Regions from separate parts of the Streptomyces sp. NPDC104309 genome, predicted to be linked through region 2. Evidence: riboswitches for the same ligand, from Rfam matches in the RefSeq annotation. Region 2 holds a riboswitch; the other holds the start of a gene.
The links. A riboswitch is a leader RNA that binds a small molecule or an ion and turns the genes downstream of it on or off. The one in region 2 is predicted to bind S-adenosylmethionine.
Positions count from the first base shown of each region.

Region 1: linked by a shared signal. The riboswitch ahead of ACZ68L_RS35975 (aminotransferase class V-fold PLP-dependent enzyme) and the one ahead of thrC (threonine synthase) in region 2 are both predicted to bind S-adenosylmethionine.

Region 1 covers NZ_JBVJMV010000038.1:6,945-15,394, forward strand. Annotated here, with positions in the region: gene ACZ68L_RS35945 (C40 family peptidase) at 1-498, opposite strand, end outside; gene ACZ68L_RS35950 (C40 family peptidase) at 736-1,764, opposite strand; gene ACZ68L_RS35955 (NYN domain-containing protein) at 2,049-3,410, opposite strand; gene ACZ68L_RS35960 (hypothetical protein) at 3,449-3,691, opposite strand; gene ACZ68L_RS35965 (rhomboid family intramembrane serine protease) at 3,857-4,609, shown strand; gene ACZ68L_RS35970 (Lrp/AsnC family transcriptional regulator) at 4,606-4,887, shown strand; gene ACZ68L_RS35975 (aminotransferase class V-fold PLP-dependent enzyme) at 4,969-6,345, opposite strand; SAM riboswitch class IV at 6,520-6,637, opposite strand; gene trpD (anthranilate phosphoribosyltransferase) at 6,721-7,785, opposite strand; gene qcrB (cytochrome bc1 complex cytochrome b subunit) at 7,909-8,450, opposite strand, start outside.
Region 2 covers NZ_JBVJMV010000018.1:162,115-170,564, reverse strand. Annotated here, with positions in the region: gene groL (chaperonin GroEL) at 1-32, opposite strand, end outside; gene ACZ68L_RS25945 (cold-shock protein) at 420-626, opposite strand; gene ACZ68L_RS25940 (MoaD/ThiS family protein) at 1,049-1,327, opposite strand; gene thrC (threonine synthase) at 1,357-2,658, opposite strand; SAM riboswitch class I at 2,676-2,802, opposite strand; gene ACZ68L_RS25930 (glucosyl-3-phosphoglycerate synthase) at 2,956-3,900, shown strand; gene ACZ68L_RS25925 (alpha,alpha-trehalose-phosphate synthase (UDP-forming)) at 3,955-5,418, shown strand; gene otsB (trehalose-phosphatase) at 5,423-6,301, opposite strand; gene ACZ68L_RS25915 (DUF3263 domain-containing protein) at 6,494-6,760, opposite strand; gene ACZ68L_RS25910 (extracellular solute-binding protein) at 6,815-8,110, opposite strand; gene ACZ68L_RS25905 (SIS domain-containing protein) at 8,375-8,450, shown strand, end outside.

The sequences.
Region 1 (8,450 bases), on a different contig from region 2:
CCGGTCGGCCTCCGCGCGGGTCTGCACGAGTTGGCGCCGGGTCTGCTGGAGTTCCCGCACCTCGGTCGCCTGGCGCTCGGTCAGGCGCTCCAGTGTGGCGGCCCGGTCAAGGTAGCTGTCCGGATCGGAGGAGAGCAGCAGGGCGAGTGAGGGGTCGAGGCCGCCCGAGCGGTACTGCGCACTCGCCACCGAACCGAGCGCCGTCCGCATCCGGTTGAGGCGTTCCTGACCCCGGGCCGCCCGGTCCCGGGCCCGGTTCACCTCGCCGCGCAACCGGTCAACGTTCGCACCGGCCTCGTTGTACTGCTCGGTGGCCCGCTCGGCCTCGCCGTACAGCCGGTCGACCGTGGCCCTGGCGGCCCCGGGACCGTCCTGCGGGTCGGCGTTCGCGGTGGCCGCCCCGAGCGTGGCGGCCGCGGTCGCCGCCGCGGCCGACAGAACAGTGACCCGGGCACCCCGGTTGAGGCCGGGCTGTGTGGAACGGCGATGGGACACCACAGGACGCCGCACTCCCTTCCGCTGTACGCAGACGCGCGCAGCCCCTGCCGCCCGGGGTGGGCGGACCGACGACCGGGAGCTGCACGGCAGGCAGACAGTAGTCGGACGGTTACGGAGCGACCAAAGGCCGCGCCGGGCGGCAGGGTGGCGGAAACGACGACGCCCCGCCGGTGACCTGTGGTCTCCGGCGGGGCGGACGGTCTGCGCAGGCGCGGGAATTCGCCCGTTCGGGCGTCGTCAGCCGACGCGCACGCCGAACTGGAAGCTGCCCATGGTGTTCATCGACTCGTAGCGGACGAACGCGCCCGGGTACGGGGCGTGCAGGACGGTGTTGTTGCCCGCGTAGAGGCCCACGTGCTGGGTGTTGTTGAAGAAGACCAGGTCGCCCGGCTTCAGTGCGCCGCGCCCGATATGGGCGCCGTCGTTGACCTGGGTGTACGTGACCCGGGAGATGCTGACGTTGGCCTGGGCGTAGGCCCACTGGGTCAGCCCGGAGCAGTCGAAGGAGTCGGGGCCGGTGTGGCCGGAGGCGTACGGCTTGCCCACCTTGGTGCCGGCGGCCTGGAGGGCCGCGGAGCCGCGGGCGGAGGCGGGGACCTCGTTGCCCAGGTCGACCCGGTCGCCGGCGGCGCGGCTGGCGCGCTGGTTGTCCTCGCGCATCTTCGCACGCTCGGCCTCGGTCAGCGTGTTGAGCAGGCGCTGCGCCTCGGCCAGCTTGCCCTGGAGCTTCTTCTTCTTCTCACCGAGCGTCTTGCGTACGTCCGCAAGGTCGCCGAGCTTGTCCTGGGCCTCCTTGCGCTCCTGCGCGAGGACCCGCTGCTTCTCCTGGATCTTCTCCAGGGACTCGGTCTGCTTGGCCGTCAACTGGTCGAGGGCCGAAGCCTCGTCGAGGAAGGTGTCCGGGTTGGACGAGAGGAAGAGCTGCACCGACGGGTCGATGCCACCGGAGCGGTACTGCGCGGCGGCGAGCGAACCGAGGCCGTTGCGCAGATTGTTGATCTCCTGCTGGCCGCGGGCCACCTTGTCCTGCAGCGCGCCGACTTCCTTCTCCAGCTTCTTCTGCTTCTCCTTGGCGCCGTAGTACTGCTCGTTGGCCGCGCCGGCCTCGTGGTTGAGCTTCTCGACCTCCGCCTTGACCTCGCCCTTGGAGGGCTTCGGGTCGGCGTGGGCCGCCTGGGAGGTCAGGGCCACGGCCGCGGCGGCGGTCGCGGTGAGCACGGTCACACGGGCGCGGCTCGGCTGCTTGGGACGACGGTGGGACGCCACGAAGGCGAGCTCCTTCTTCCTCGAGCCGCCTACCGGGCTGTGGGGGATTCGGATCCCCGGCTCCGTGCACGTCACGGACTCGGCGGTTCCTTCGCTGTCACCCCGGATGGGTGATCAACCGTGCGAAGGTTCGAAGCCCGACCCTAGTGACCAACTTGTGATCAGTTCAAATCCTCATCAGAAAAATCTCGTCACACCAGGTACTTCTTTACCCACATCACACGGGGTGTAGCGGTGACTTGACGGTCCGTTCCCTGATTTCCGCAGCGTTCCGACAAGCGTCGCTAGACGCGCGAAAGGCGCTTCAGGAGCAAGACGGACGCAACGGGCCTGGCCCCCGCCTTCGCCACGCCGTCGGCCACTTCGCGATCGGTGGAGACCACCACGACGGGCCGGCCCGGCGGTTCGGCGCGGGCCAGTTGACGGATGAGCTCATCGGCGGTCACACCGGGCTTGCTGAACAGCACCCGGACCCCCCGCGGCGGCGCGAGCAGGACCGGGGCGGCCAGTTCGGCCCCGTCGAAGACACAGGTCATCTCCGCACCGGTCTGCGCCGCGAGCACCGCGAGACCACCCAGCAGCCTCAGCCGCTGCTTCTCCAGCGGCAGCTGCGGATAGCCGGTCTTGGTGACGTTGTAGCCGTCCACGATCAGATGCGCCTGCGGCAGCGCGAGCAACTGGTCGAGCAGAGCCGGATCGGTCTCCGAAAGGGCCCTGGCGGCAATGTCCTTGGGCGACATCCTGCCCGGCTCGACCGCGTCGACCCCGTCCGCGGGCCGGATCGAGGAGGGCGGCAGCGCCAGTTCGCGACGGAGCCCGCCGGCCGCGTCCAGCACGGTGTCCAGCAGCAGCCGCAGCCGCATGTCCTCGACCGAGCGGCCCTCCCTGGCTGCCCTGCGGCCCGCCTCGACGGACGCCTCGGCCTCACCGAGCCGCGCCTTGAGCCGACGGGTCTCGCTCTCCGCCGCGGAGACCTGGACGGCCGCCTCGGACCGTACGGTCTCGCTCTCGGCCCGGCTGCGACGCAACGCGGCCTCGCCACGCTTGACGTCGTTGACGGCACTGCGCAGTTTGCGCTGAAGCGACTCGGCCTCCTTGCGGGCCGCGTCCAGCTCGACGCGGAGCCGCTCGGTCTCGCTCTTCGTCTGGGAGCGGGCGTGGACGAGTTCCTCGCGCAGCCGTTCCAGTTCGCGGCGGCTCTCCTCGTCGGCACGCTCGGCGTCGGCACGCTGGGCCTCCTCGCCGGCGGCGGCGACCAGCTTCACCCAGCCCGTCGGGCGCAGCACATAGGCGGCGGCGGCCACATCGACGGGATCGGCGGCGGCGGGCGGCGCACCGGCCTCCAGCGCCGTGGTCAGCTCCGGCTGCTCCTCCCTGAGCCGATCGCCGATGCGCTGCCGGAACAGCGCGTCGCCCTCCAGGGCGGCCGCCATGGCGTTACCGGCGAACTTGGCGCGCCGGGTCGGGGTGAAGCGGGCGTACTGCCTCAGCTGAGCCGGGAGTTCGGTGACCGTCAGGCCGCCGAACGCGTCCGCGACCAGCGCGACGACCCGTCGCCGTACGCCTTCGGGCAGCGGGCGGTCGAGCGCCTCGACGGCGTCGCCGGCCGCCTCGGCCGACTCTGCGCCGCTAGCGGGCTGCTCCACCATCCGTCACCCCAAATTGTCTGTTCCGCACGGCTCCGTCAGGAGTCGGCACCCGGCCTGTCCACCAGTTCGATCTGGTCCACCGCGTTGCACCAACGGCAGCGCACCGACTCGATGGTCTCACTGACCACCTCGCGTTCCTCGACGGTGGACTCCCCGGCCAGGTCGAGATGGACATATTCGACAACCTTGGAGGAGCGGGTCACATCGAAGCGCGTGAGATTTCCGCAGAGCGTGCAGCGCCAGCGGGTCCCGTCGGTCATCCGGGGAACCGTCGTCATCGTTGCGTCCTCTTTCGTCGAGCCTCGTCGTGCTGCCTGCTTCAAGCATCTCGCGGTGCACCGTCGAACTGCGGATGTCCTGCCGTAACCCTACGGCCTCACCGCGTCACCCCGACACGGCGAGGCGCTCTGTCCCGTTCCCTCCGCTTGCGTCATGCTCTGTTCATGATCGATCGGCGGGCTGCGGGCTCCGGGTTGACCAGCGGGCTCCTACGGACGGTCACCTCGCGCGGACCGGTGGTGACCTATGCCCTGATCGCCCTGTGCTGTCTGATCTTCCTGATCAGCCCGCTCTCCGGCTTCGACTCCTCCTACGCCACCGCCGACGCCCTGCTCGCCGCCCAGGCCGGGTACTTCGAACGGTGGGGCGTGATCCCGAGCGAGCTGTGGGACGGTTCCACCCACGCCCTGCTCACCCCGCTCACCGCCCTCTTCGTGCACGGCAGCTGGCTGCATCTGCTGGGCAACATGCTCTTCCTCTACGTGTTCGGGGCGATGGCCGAGGAGCGCATGGGCCGTACCGAGTTCACCTTCTTCTACCTCGCGTGCGGCTATCTCGCCCTGGTCGCCTACGCCGCCGCGCACGCCACGTCCGACCAGACCCTCGTCGGCGCGTCAGGGGCGATCTCGGCGGTGCTCGGGGCCTTCCTGTACCTGTTCCCCAGGGCCCGGGTCACCAGCCTGTTCCCGTTCCTCTTCTTCCTGCCGCTGCGCTTCCCCGCCTGGATCGTGCTGATCTTCTGGTTCGTCCTGCAGTGGCTGGCGGTCCAGAGCGCGGGCAGCGGAGGGCCCGGTGTGGCCTATCTGGCCCATGTGGTCGGCTTCGCCCTCGGCTTCCTCTACGCCTGGGGACGTTATCGGCGTACGGATAGAGTGAAGACTCCAGCCACGGCCACCGAGGGAGAAAGCCAGCCGTGATCACCGCGATCGTGCTCATCAAAACCAGCGTGGACCGGATTCCCGAGATCGCCGAGGCCATCGCCGCGCTGGACAGCGTCAGCGAGGTCTTCTCGGTCACCGGTACGTACGACCTGATCGCCATGGTCCGGGTGGCCAAGCACGACAACCTGGCGGACGTCATCCCCGGCCGGATCAGCAAGATCCCCGGCGTCGAGGCCACCGACACGCACGTGGCCTTCCGTACGTACTCGCAGCATGACCTGGAGGCCGCCTTCGCCATCGGCCTCGACGCCTAGACACCCCCTGTTACGGCGTCACGCTTCGGCGGGGGACGGGCCACTCGGCTGCCCGTCCCCCGCCGAAGCGTGACGCACCCGTCAGAGCTGCGCCGCTCCCCGGTCCGGGACGCAGCGGCCGCCCTCGGTGCGGTACTTCCACTGAGCGCCCTTGCGCACCAGTTCCCCGACCGCGCGGACGAAGCGCTCGATGTGCTCGTCCGGCGTCCCGGCGCCGAAGCTCACCCGGATCGCGTTCAGGGGGAGCTCGCCCGGCTCGGTCTCCGGCGCGCCGCACTCGCCGACCTCCTGCGGGTCGCTGCCGAGCAGGGTGCGGACCAGCGGATGGGCGCAGAACAGGCCGTCGCGGACCCCGATGCCGTACTCGGCGGAGAGTGCGGCGGCGAAGTGCGAGCTGTTCCATCCCTCCACCACGAACGAGATCACGCCGACCCGCGGGGCGTCGTCGCCGAACAGCGAGAGCACCTTGACCTCGGGGACGTCGGCGAGACCGGCCCGGACCGCGGCGACGAGGTGCTGCTCCCGGGCGACGAGCTTGTCGAAGCCCGCCTCGGTGAGCGCCTTGCAGGCGGAGGCGATGGAGTACACGCCGATGACGTTGGGGGAACCGGCCTCGTGGCGGGCCGCGGTGGAGTGCCACTCGACATCCACCCCTCCGTCGGTACGGCGGGCGACCTTGCGGGAGGCGCCGCCGCCGGCCAGGTACGGCTCGGCGTCCTGCAGCCAGTCGGCCCGGCCCGCGAGCACACCCGAGCCGAACGGCGCGTAGAGCTTGTGTCCGGAGAAGGCCACCCAGTCGACGTCCAGCTCGGCGATGTCGACGGGGTGGTGCGGGGCGAGCTGCGCGGCGTCCAGCACGATCCGGGCGCCGTGCGCGTGCGCGGCGGCGGCCAGCTCCTTGACCGGCCACAGCTCACCGGTGACGTTGGAGGCACCGGTCACGCAGACCAGCGCGGGGCCGTAGGGCTCACGGTCGGCGAGCGCCCGCTCCAGCGTCTCGACCGCCTGGGCGGGCGTGCGCGGAGCGTTGAGGTAGGTCACCCGGGCGTCACGCCACGGCAGCAGCGAGGCGTGGTGCTCGGTCTCGTAGACGAAGACCTCGCAGTCGGCGGGCACGACGGCGGCCAGCAGATTGAGGGAGTCGGTGGTCGAGCGGGTGAAGATCACCTGGTCGTCGGCGCGGCAGCCGAGGAACTCCGCGACGGTCGCGCGGCTGTTCTCGAAGAGATCCGTGGAGAGCTGCGAGAGATACCCGGCGCCGCGGTGGACGCTGCCGTAGTACGGGGCGTACGCGGCGACGTCGTCCCAGACCCGCTGCAGGGCCGGGGCGCTGGCGGCGTAGTCGAGAGCGGCATACGCGACTTCACCGCCCGTTACCAGCGGAACCGTTACATCCTTGCCCAGAACCGGCAGCGGGGTACAAAGCGACTGGTCGGCGGCAGCGGTGAAGACAGACATGGCGAACTCCCGTAACAGGCAGGCGAATTGCATGCGCCGACGGATACGCGGCAGCGCAGCGGAAAGTGAAAAGGGGGTGCGGAGGAGGGCTGAGAAGCCCTATCGCATTCGCGTGCTCACAAGAGACTCCCTAGGGACCAGGACCCCGGGGGTTGGCATTCACAGATGCCGAGGGGCCCGCGCTTGCCGCAGACCTCGCTGCCTACGGCCTGGTCTTCACCCGGGGCACCCCGCCACGGACGGAGGGTTGCCGGACAGCGGGCCGGGGCCGTAGTCGCTGTCACTCATGACCTGTCCAGCATCTTGCCATACGCGGGAGAACGCGCAAGGCGCGGTCCAGGATCCGGACCGCGCCCCGCGTCACATGCCGTCCGCTCAGGCGTTGCTGACCGCCACCCAGCGCTCCAGCGCCTGCCGGGCCGCTCCCGAGTCGATGGACTCCGCGGCCTTCTCGATCCCGGCGGCGATCTGCTCGTTCAGCGTGCCGCCCGTCGGGTCCAGCGCGACCAGCGCCGCGGCCGAGTTGAGCAGCACGGCCTCCCGTACGGGCCCTTGCTCGCCGGCCAGCACCCGGCGGGCCACATCCGCGTTGTACGAGGCGTCGGCGCCGAGCAGCGCCTGTGGCGGCACCAGCTCCAGGCCGACGTCGCGCGGGTCGAACGCCTCCTCGCGCACCGATCCGTCCCGGACCACCCAGACCCGCGAGGTCGCGGTCGTCGTCAGCTCGTCCAGGCCGTCGTCACCGCGGAAGACCAGCGACGAATTGCCGCGCTCGGCGAGGACACCGGCGACGATGGGCGCCATGCGCAGGTCGGCGACGCCGATGGCCTGGGCGCGCACCTTCGCCGGGTTGGTGAGCGGCCCCAGGATGTTGAACGTCGTCGGGGCACCGAGCTCCTTGCGGGCCCTGGCCGCATAGCGCAGGGCGGGGTGGAACTTCACCGCGAAGCAGAGGGTGATGCCCGCTTCCTCGGCGACCTCGACGACCCGCTGCGCGCTGAGCTCCAGGTTGACGCCGAGCTTCTCCAGCACGTCGGAGGAACCGCTCGCCGACGAGGAGGCCCGGTTGCCGTGCTTGACGACCTTGGCGCCGGTGCCCGCGATGACGATCGCCGACATCGTGGAGATGTTGACCGTCTTGGCGAGGTCGCCGCCGGTGCCGACGATGTCGACCGTACGACCGGGTACGTGGATGGTGTGGGCGTGCTCGTACATCGCGCGCACCAGGCCCGACACCTCGTCGACCGTCTCACCCTTGGCGCGCAGGGCCACCGCGAAACCGGCGATCTGCACATCGCTCGCCTCGCCGCTCATGATGCGGTCCATCGCCCACGCGGTGTCGTCCGCGGTCAGGTCCTCGCCGCGCAGCAGGGGGTTCAGCAGGCCGGGCCAGGAGCGGTCCGCCACGCTGTCGCCGCCGACCGGGGTCACAACGTTCATGGTCCGCTCCTGGGGTCCACAGCCGAAAAAAGGGGTAAGCCCACCCTATCGAGCGCCACGGACAGCGAAGAGCCCCGTCCATCGGATGGACGGGGCTCCTGCTGTGGCGATCAGTTCAGGCGATCAGTGGTGACCGTGGCCGCTGGTGATCTCCTTGTACTCCTCGACGGTGGGCTTGGCGATCTGGTTGTCCTCGCCGTAGTAGCCCTTGCTGAGCCTGGCCCGCAGCTTCGTCAGAGCGGGCACCTTGCGCTCGACACCGTTCTCGTCGACCGTCGGGCCGATCTCGACCGGCTTGTACTGCTCGTGCGCGGTGAGCGTGTGCATCTGCTCGGGGCCGAGCGGCTCGTGGATCTCGACGAACTCACCGTGCGGCAGGCGCTTGATGATGCCGGACTCGCGTCCGTGCAGCACCTTCTCCTTGTCGCGCCGCTGGAGGCCGAGGCAGATCCGCCGGGTGGCGATGAACGCGATGACCGGTCCGACGAAGATGAAGATCCGGACGAACCAGGAGATGGCGTTCAGCGACAGGTGGAAGTGCGTGGCCCACAGGTCGTTGCCACCGCCGATGAAGACGATGACGTACTCGGTGATCCAGGCGACGCCGAAGGCCGTCCGGGTCGGAGCGTTGCGCGGGCGGTCCAGGATGTGGTGCTCGCGCTTGT
Region 2 (8,450 bases):
GCCTCCTCGTCGAACGCGATGATCTTGGCCATGTGAAGTGGTCCTCCCGGACAGGGGTGGATTTCTCCGGACCGAGTGGCGCCCGCGACGGACGGCCTGCGTGACCGGTGGTTCCTTGCCCCACCGGACCTGCGGGCCTCACCGGCCCGGTCCAAGTTCTGTCACTCTCACCTGGAGAGTGCTAACGCCAATGATTAGCACTCGACCCCCGAGAGTGCAAGCGTCCCCCTCGGAATGTGGACAACGACGACCCCGCACGGAGGGCCCGGACACCGACGCGCGGAGGGGCCGGACGCGGACGCGCAGAAGGCCCGGACACCGACGCGCGAAGGGGCCGGACGCGGACGCGCGAAGGGCCCGTACCCCTGGGGTACGAGCCCTCCGTGCGTGAGCGGTGTCGTTGGCCGACCGCGTCGAGCTCAGCCGACGGCGAGCTTGACCATGTCCGCCTGCGGCCCCTTCTGGCCCTGCGAGATCTCGAACTCAACTCGCTGACCCTCTTCAAGGGTGCGGTACCCGTCCATCTGGATCGCGCTGTAGTGGACGAAAACATCCGCACCACCGTCGACCGCGATGAAGCCGTACCCCTTCTCCGCGTTGAACCACTTGACGGTGCCCTGAGCCATGCCTAACTCCCCTATTACTGGCCCTTGCGCAGGACCGCACTTCGCGGACCCGGGTCAGAACTCACCCTCCGACAGGAGAGGGTGCGTGCGCCGGAACGCGTCGACCGCGGCCGAATGTATCTGCCCAACTGCCCTCTGCAACAGGTCAATCGGACGAGAATTCTGGGCAGCACCGAACGCCCGAATATGTGGAATTCATGGGATTCCCGGGCAAGTCGGGCCGGGCAAAAGTGACTTATGGCGCAAGGAGATCGAGCACTTTGGCTGCATCTTGTCGCGACCCGGCGCATTCTCATATGCGGGCGGCACGGGCAGCTCGGGGGACTTCCCACACTGTACCGCGCTCAACCATGCAGAATTGCCCCCTCCGCTTCTCTCGCAGAGGGGGCAATTCCGATAACGCTGTGCAGTCGGACGCAGGGTCAGCAGCCGCCCGCGACGGCCGGGATGATCGAGATTCCGGCGCCGTCCGGCGTCGCCGTCTCCAGACCGCCCTCGAAGCGCACGTCGTCGTCGTTGACGTACACGTTCACGAAGCGGCGCAGCTTGCCCTGGTCGTCCAGGACGCGGGCGGCGATGCCCGGGTGGTTCTGCTCCAGGGACTCGATGACCTGGGAGAGGGTCGAGCCCTCGGCCGGGACCTCGGCCTGGCCGCCCGTGTAGGTGCGGAGGATGGTGGGGATACGGACCTTGACGCTCATGGTGGGTGCCTTCCTTCGGTCTCGGGTGGTCAGCTGGTGGCGAGGCCGGCGGCGCGGAACGCGTCCAGGCTCGGCCGGATCGTCGCGGTCGCCTGCGAGGTGGCGGCCACCGCGTCCAGGGTCTTGAGGCCGTCGCCCGTGTTGAGGACGACGGTGGTCAGCGCCGGGTCGAGCAGACCGGCCTCGATCAGCTTCTTCGTCACGCCGACCGTCACCCCGCCGGCCGTCTCCGCGAAGATGCCCTCGGTGCGCGCCAGCAGCTTGATCGCGTCGACGACCTGCTCGTCGTCGACGTCCTCGACCGCGCCGCCGGTGCGGCGGGCGATGTCCAGGACGTACGGGCCGTCGGCCGGGTTGCCGATCGCCAGGGACTTGGCGATGGTGTTCGGCTTCTGGGGCCGCACGACGTCGTGACCTGCCTTGAAGGCGGTGGAGACCGGGGAGCAGCCCTCGGCCTGGGCGCCGAAGATCTTGTACGGCTTGTCCTCGACCAGGCCCAGCTTGATCAGCTCCTGAAGACCCTTGTCGATCTTCGTGAGCTGCGAGCCGGACGCGATCGGAATGACGATCTGGTCGGGCAGCCGCCAGCCGAGCTGCTCGCAGATCTCGTACGCCAGGGTCTTGGAGCCCTCGCCGTAGTACGGGCGCAGGTTGACGTTGACGAAGCCCCAGCCCTCGCCGAGCGGGTCGCCGATGAGCTCCGAGCAGAAGCGGTTGACGTCGTCGTAGTTGCCCTCGATGCCGACCAGCTCACCGCCGTACACCGCGGCCATGACGACCTTGCCCTGCTCCAGGTCGTGCGGGATGAACACGCAGGAACGGAAGCCGGCGCGGGCGGCGGCGGCGCCCACCGCACCGGCGAGGTTGCCGGTGGAGGAGCAGGAGAGGGTGGTGAAACCGAAGGCGCGGGCGGCCTCGACGGCGATGGCGACGACGCGGTCCTTGAAGGAGTGCGTCGGGTTGCCGGAGTCGTCCTTGACGTACAGACCGCCGGTGACACCCAGCTCACGGGCGAGGTTGTCGGCCTTGACCAGCTTGGTGAAGCCGGGGTTGATGTTGGGCTTGTCCGCGACATTCGCGGGAACCGGCAGCAGCGGCGCGTACCGCCAGATGTTGTCGGGTCCGGCCTCGATGCGCTTCTTCAGCTCGTCCGGGGAGCCGCTCGGCAGGTCGTACGCCACTTCGAGCGGCCCGAAACAGGACGCGCAGGCGAAAAGGGGGCCGAGTTCGAAACGCTCGCCGCATTCGCGGCAGGAAAGCGCAGTGGCGGGGCCGAGGTCGACGGCGCCGGTGGAAGAATTGGTGCTTACTGCAACGGTCTGCGCAGCCATGGAGGCGAGGCCCTTTCTCCTCATCTTCCTCGCGGCGCGTTTCGCCACGAGACGGAATTGGCACCTTCCCCACCTGACCTCGCGGCCGGCGGGAGGGTTGCCGGGACTTCAACGGGCCGTTCCCTCAGTCCCTCTGGATGAGCGCTGTGGCACTGGATCTCCGATCCAGGCATTTATTGGCGGACCGACCCCGACATGCGACGGCCGTCCGCGTTGTTCAAGACTGTAACCGAAGCACCGGACAGTTGAGATAGTCGTCCGAACCGCGAGATGGATCACATACAGGGAGTATCGACCGTGCTGGAAGAGGTCGAAAGCTGGCTGGCCAGGCGTTCCTGGTCGGCCGCCGACCGCCCGCTGGACCGGCTCCTCGCCGCCAAGGAGCCGGGCCGCGGGAGCGTGAGTGTCGTACTGCCCGCGCTGAACGAGGAAGCGACGGTCGGCGAGATCGTCGCGACCATCCGGCGCGAGCTGATGGAGAAGGTCCGGCTGGTCGACGAACTCGTGGTGATCGATTCCGGTTCCACGGACGCCACGGCGAAGGTGGCCCGGGAGGCCGGTGCGCGAGTGGTGCACCGGGACGACATACTCCCGCGGATACCGGCCGTGCCCGGCAAGGGCGAGGTGCTGTGGCGGTCGCTCCTGGTGACCGGCGGTGACATCGTCTGTTTCGTCGACGCAGACCTGAAGGAATTCTCGGCCGACTTCGTCTCCGGCATCGTCGGCCCGCTGCTGACCGATCCGGACGTGCGGTTCGTCAAGGCGATGTACGACCGCCCGCTCGGCGACACGGCGGGGCAGGGCGGCCGGGTCACCGAGCTGGTGGCCCGTCCGCTGCTCAATCTGCACTGGCCGCAGCTGGCCGGCTTCGTCCAGCCGCTGGGCGGCGAGTACGCGGCGCGCCGCTCACTCCTCGAACAGCTGCCCTTCCCCGTCGGTTACGGAGTGGAACTGGGCCTCCTGGTCGACGCGCTGCACACGGTGGGTCTGGACGCGCTGGCCCAGGTGGACGTGGGGGTCCGTAAACACCGCCACCAGGACGGGCAGGCGCTCGGCCGGATGGCGGCGGCGATCTACCGGACCGCCCAGCTCCGGCTGTCTCGCGGCCACCTGGTGCGGCCTTCGCTCACCCAGTTCGAGCGCGGCGAGGACGGCTTCGTACCGCACACCCATCCGGTGGACACCGAGGAGCGCCCGCCGATGCGCGAGATCGAGGAGTACGTTTCGCGCCGCGCGGCCTGACGTTGCCTGACTTCGCACGTTTGGGCGGTTCGCGATCGGGCTAGATTCCGCAACATGGTCTCCGAGCACGAAGCCCAGTCCGCCGCCCGGCCCTCCGCCCGGCTCCCTGTCGAGCCTTCCGCCGCGCCTTCGGTCCAGCCGCCCGCCGAGCCCTCCGAGCAGGTTCTCGTCGCGTCCAACCGCGGCCCGGTGTCGTACACCCTGGGCACGGACGGATCGCTGGAGGCGAAGCGGGGCGGCGGCGGGCTCGTGTCCGGGCTGAGCGCCGTGAAGGACAAGCTGTGGGTGTGCGCCGCGCTCGGTGACGGGGACCGGGAGGCGGTCCGGCGCGGGGTCGGTGAGCAGGGCGTCCGCATGCTCGACATCGACGCCACCGTGTACACGGACGCGTACAACGGCATCGCGAACTCGGTGCTCTGGTTCGTCCACCACATGCTCTACCAGACCCCGCTGGAGCCGGTCTTCGACGCGGAGTTCCGGCGTCAGTGGGCATCGTTCGAGACCTACAACCGGGCCTTCGCCGAAGCGCTCGCCGAGGAGGCGGGCCGGGGCGCGGCCGTGCTGGTGCAGGACTACCACCTGGCGCTGGTGCCCGGCATGCTCCGCGAGCTCCGCCCCGACCTGCGGATCGGCCACTTCTCGCACACCCCGTGGGCGCCCGTCGACTACTTCCGCCTGCTCCCCGACGACATCGCCGAGCAGTTGCTGCACGGCATCCTGGGCGCGGACCGGGCGGCCTTCCTGACCCGGCGCTGGGCGGACGCGTTCATCGGCTGCTGTACGGAGATCCTGGGCGGCACCGGCCGGACCAGGGTCGGGGTGCACGGGCTGGGCGCGGACGCGGACTTCCTGCGCCGGCGCGCGCACGAGGCGGATGTGGACGAGCGGATGGCGGCGCTGCGGGAGCAGGTCGGCCCCGGGCGGAGGACGATCGTACGAGTGGACCGAACAGAACTGTCCAAGAACATCGTGCGCGGCCTGTTCGCCTACCGCGCGCTCCTCGAAGAGCGGCCCGAATGGCGTGAGCGCGTCGTCCACGTCGCCTTCGCCTACCCCTCGCGGCAGGACCTGGCGGTCTACCGCGACTACACGGCCGAGGTGCAGCGGGTCGCCGACGAGATCAACGCCGTGTACGGCACCGCGGGCTGGACCCCGGTCGTGCTCCACGTCAAGGACGACTTCGCCCGCTCGCTCGCCGCGTACCGGCTGGCCGACGTGGCGCTCGTCAACCCGATCCGCGACGGCATGAACCTGGTCGCCAAGGAGGTCCCGGTCGTCTCCGACCACGGCTGCGCGCTGGTGCTGTCGCGGGAGGCGGGGGCGTACGAGGAGCTGGGCAGCGACGCGGTCGTGGTGAACCCGTACGACGTGTCCGCGACGGCGGCGGCGCTGCACGAGGCGCTGACGATGGCCGACGACGAACGGGCCGCGCGCACGGAACGGCTGGCCGCGGCCGCGGTGGCCCTGCCCCCGCAGCAGTGGTTCCTGGACCAGCTGGACGCACTGCGGCGGGAGTGAGCCGTCAGATCCGTGCGGCCAGCGCCGCCAGGAAGTCGACGACGCCTCCCGGGCCGTTCAGCAGCAGGTCGGCGCGCTCGGCCAGGTCGGGCACCTCCGCGCTGCCGCTGCAGACCAGCAGGCCCGGAACGCCGTCGGGGCCCTCGGTGCGGAGCTTCTCCACGGCGGCGTACGCGGCGAGGTCGCCCAGGTCGTCGCCCGCGTACAGGACGGACTCGGCGTCCATCTCCCGTACGTACTGGGTGAGCGCCACTCCCTTGTCCATGCCCGGCGGGCGCAACTCCAGGACCAGACGGCCCGGTTCGACGATCAGCCCGTGCCGGGCGGCGAGTTCGCCGAGGGGGGCGCGCAGGGCCTCGAACGCGCCCTGCGGGTCGGCGGCGCGGCGGGTGTGGACGGCGAGGGCCTGGCCCTTCTCCTCCGTCCAGGTGCCGTGCCAGGAGTCGAACCTGTCGAGCACGCCGGGGAGTTCGGCGCGGACCGCGGCCACGCCGGGGTGCGGGGCGGGGGCGTGGACGGTGCCGGAGACGGCGTCCCAGCGTTCGGCGCCGTAGTGGCCGAGGACGACGAGATGGTCCAGCCCCGGCACTCCGGCGAAGCCGCCGTACCGGACCGCGACGCCGGCCGGGCGGCCGGTGATCACGGCGATGGAGGCCACCTTCGGGGCGAGCGCGGCGAGCGCGTCGACGGCGCGGGGATGGGCGCGGGCCTGGTCCGGGTCCGGGACGATGTCGGCGAGGGTTCCGTCGAAATCGAGCGCGACGACGGCCCGGTCCGGACGCGCGAGGATCGCGGCGAGGGCCTCACGGCCGGGTGGGGTGGTGGGGGTGGGGAGCTCGGACGGGGTTTCGCTCGGCGCGGGTGCGTGCGGGTTGCTGCCCATGGGGGGAGCCTATAGCGGGATGCGGGCGGCCGGCGGGCCTGTTCCCCTGCCCATCCCCACGCTCTCGACTTCGTTCGAGCAGAGGAGACCCCACCCTTTCCGAGCCGGAACTCACGCCGCACCCGGCAAGAACAAGCCTCTCCGGCGATCGAGGAGCGGGGACACCGGGGGCAGCGCCCCCGGGAACACCCCTCAGCGGCGCCCCCGCCGCGCGTCGCGGACCCGGCGCAGGCGGTTCACCGTCACCGGGTCCTCCTCCAGCGCGCGGCGGTCGTCGAGCAGGGCGTTCAGCAGCTGGTAGTAGCGCGTGGGCGAGATGCCGAGCCGCTCGCGGATCGCGCGGTCCTTCGCTCCGGCTCCGGCCCACGACTGCCGCTCGACGGCGAGCACGGCGCGGTCCCGGTCGGAGAGTCCGGCGGGGCCGTTCGTGTCGTCGGGGCCGTTCGTGGGCGCGGTCATATCAGCCAACCTATCGCCCGGCCGGAGGGTCGCCACCCGGTCGTCACCCGGTCGTCACCCCGTGTGCTCCGCCGCCGCCGACTCCCGCGCGATCCGCCCCAGCGCGCTCTCGGGGCTCCCGTTCGGCTCGACCGCCCTACCGATGTTCTCCTTGATCGACTCGTTGGCACGGGCCCAGGACGTCTTGCCGTACGGGTAGAACTCCGCGTTCGGCAGCGCGGCCAGGAACTTCCGCAGCGGCTTGTACCGGGGATCGGACTCCATCGCCGCGGAGGCGCTGTCGGTGACCGGCAGCAGGCCGTACTCGTCGGCGAAGTCGATGACGTTCTTGTCGGTGAACAGATAGTCGAAGAACTTGCCCAGCTGCACCCGGTGGCCGCGCTGCTTGAAGCCCATGATCCAGTCGGCGACGCCCATCGAGCCCTTGGTGGGGCCGCCGACACCGGGCAGCGGCACCATGCCGACGGAGACGCCCTTCTTCTCGGCCTCCTTCATCAGGGTCGGATGACCGTTCAGCATGCCGACCTCGCCGCTCGTGAACGCGGCGAACGCCTTGCCCCGGTCGAGTTTGCCGGGGGCCACGGGGCCGACAAGGCCCTTGTCGACCAGGTTCGTCTTCAGCCAGTCGAAGGTCCTGACGTTCTCGGCCGAGTCGATCTCGTACGAGCCCATGTCGTCGATGTAGCCGCCGCCCCCGCTCAGCAGCCACATCATGGTCTCGGCCTGGGACTCCTCAGGACCGAGCGGCAGCGCGAACGGGTACGTCACGCCGCGCTGCTTGAGCACCGTCGCGTCGTCGCGTATGTCGTCCCAGGTCCGCGGGGCGGCCAGGCCCGCCCGGGCGAAGAGCTTCTTGTTGTAGAAGAGCAGCCGGGTGCTGGCGACGAACGGCAGCCCGTACTGGGTGCGGTCCACGCTGCCCGCGTCGGCCAGCCGCGGCAGGAAGTTGGCCTGGGCGGTGATGTTCAGCATCTCGTCGGCCCGGTAGAGCTTGCCCGCCTTGGCGTAGTCGGCATACGCGCCGATCTGGGCGATGTCGGGGGCATCCCCCCTCTTCACCATCCCGGCGACCTCGCGGTCGATGTCCTTCCACGAATAGACGCTGACCTCGACCTTGATGCCGGGGTGGGACGCCTCGAAGCCCTTCACGAGTGCGGCCCAGTACTTCTTGGAACTGTTGGCCGCGCTGTTGCCGTAGTCGGCCGCGACGAGCCTGAGGGTGACGTCCCCCGAGTCGCCGCTGCCGCCGCATCCCGACAACGTCGTCGTCAATGCCAGTGCGGCCCCAGCCGCGGTCAGTCCCAAGTAGCGCCGCTGCACAGCCCAGTCCGTCCTCGTCCTCGGTGTCATCCGCGCCGGCCACGTCCTCGTGGGGGCCTCCGGATGAGCTGTGATCCTCCCCCGAACGATCACCGAAGGTCTACACCAGAGTCATATCGCTTTCGCAACGCAGCCGGATCCGGGCCCTGTTGCCGCGCGGGGGCATTGCCCTTGACCTGCGCCGACTGCTAAGTAGGTTGCGGCGCAAGGCTCTTCGTGGTCCAGACCTTCGCTCCCTCGCTGCACCGCACCGCCCGCACCGTCACCGTTCCACGCCACAAGGAGCCGTCGAGCATGTCGCGTACCGCATCGGAAATTGCCACCCAGCCCGGCTGTTGGCGGCGTGCCGCGGAGGCGGGGGCGGTGTTCG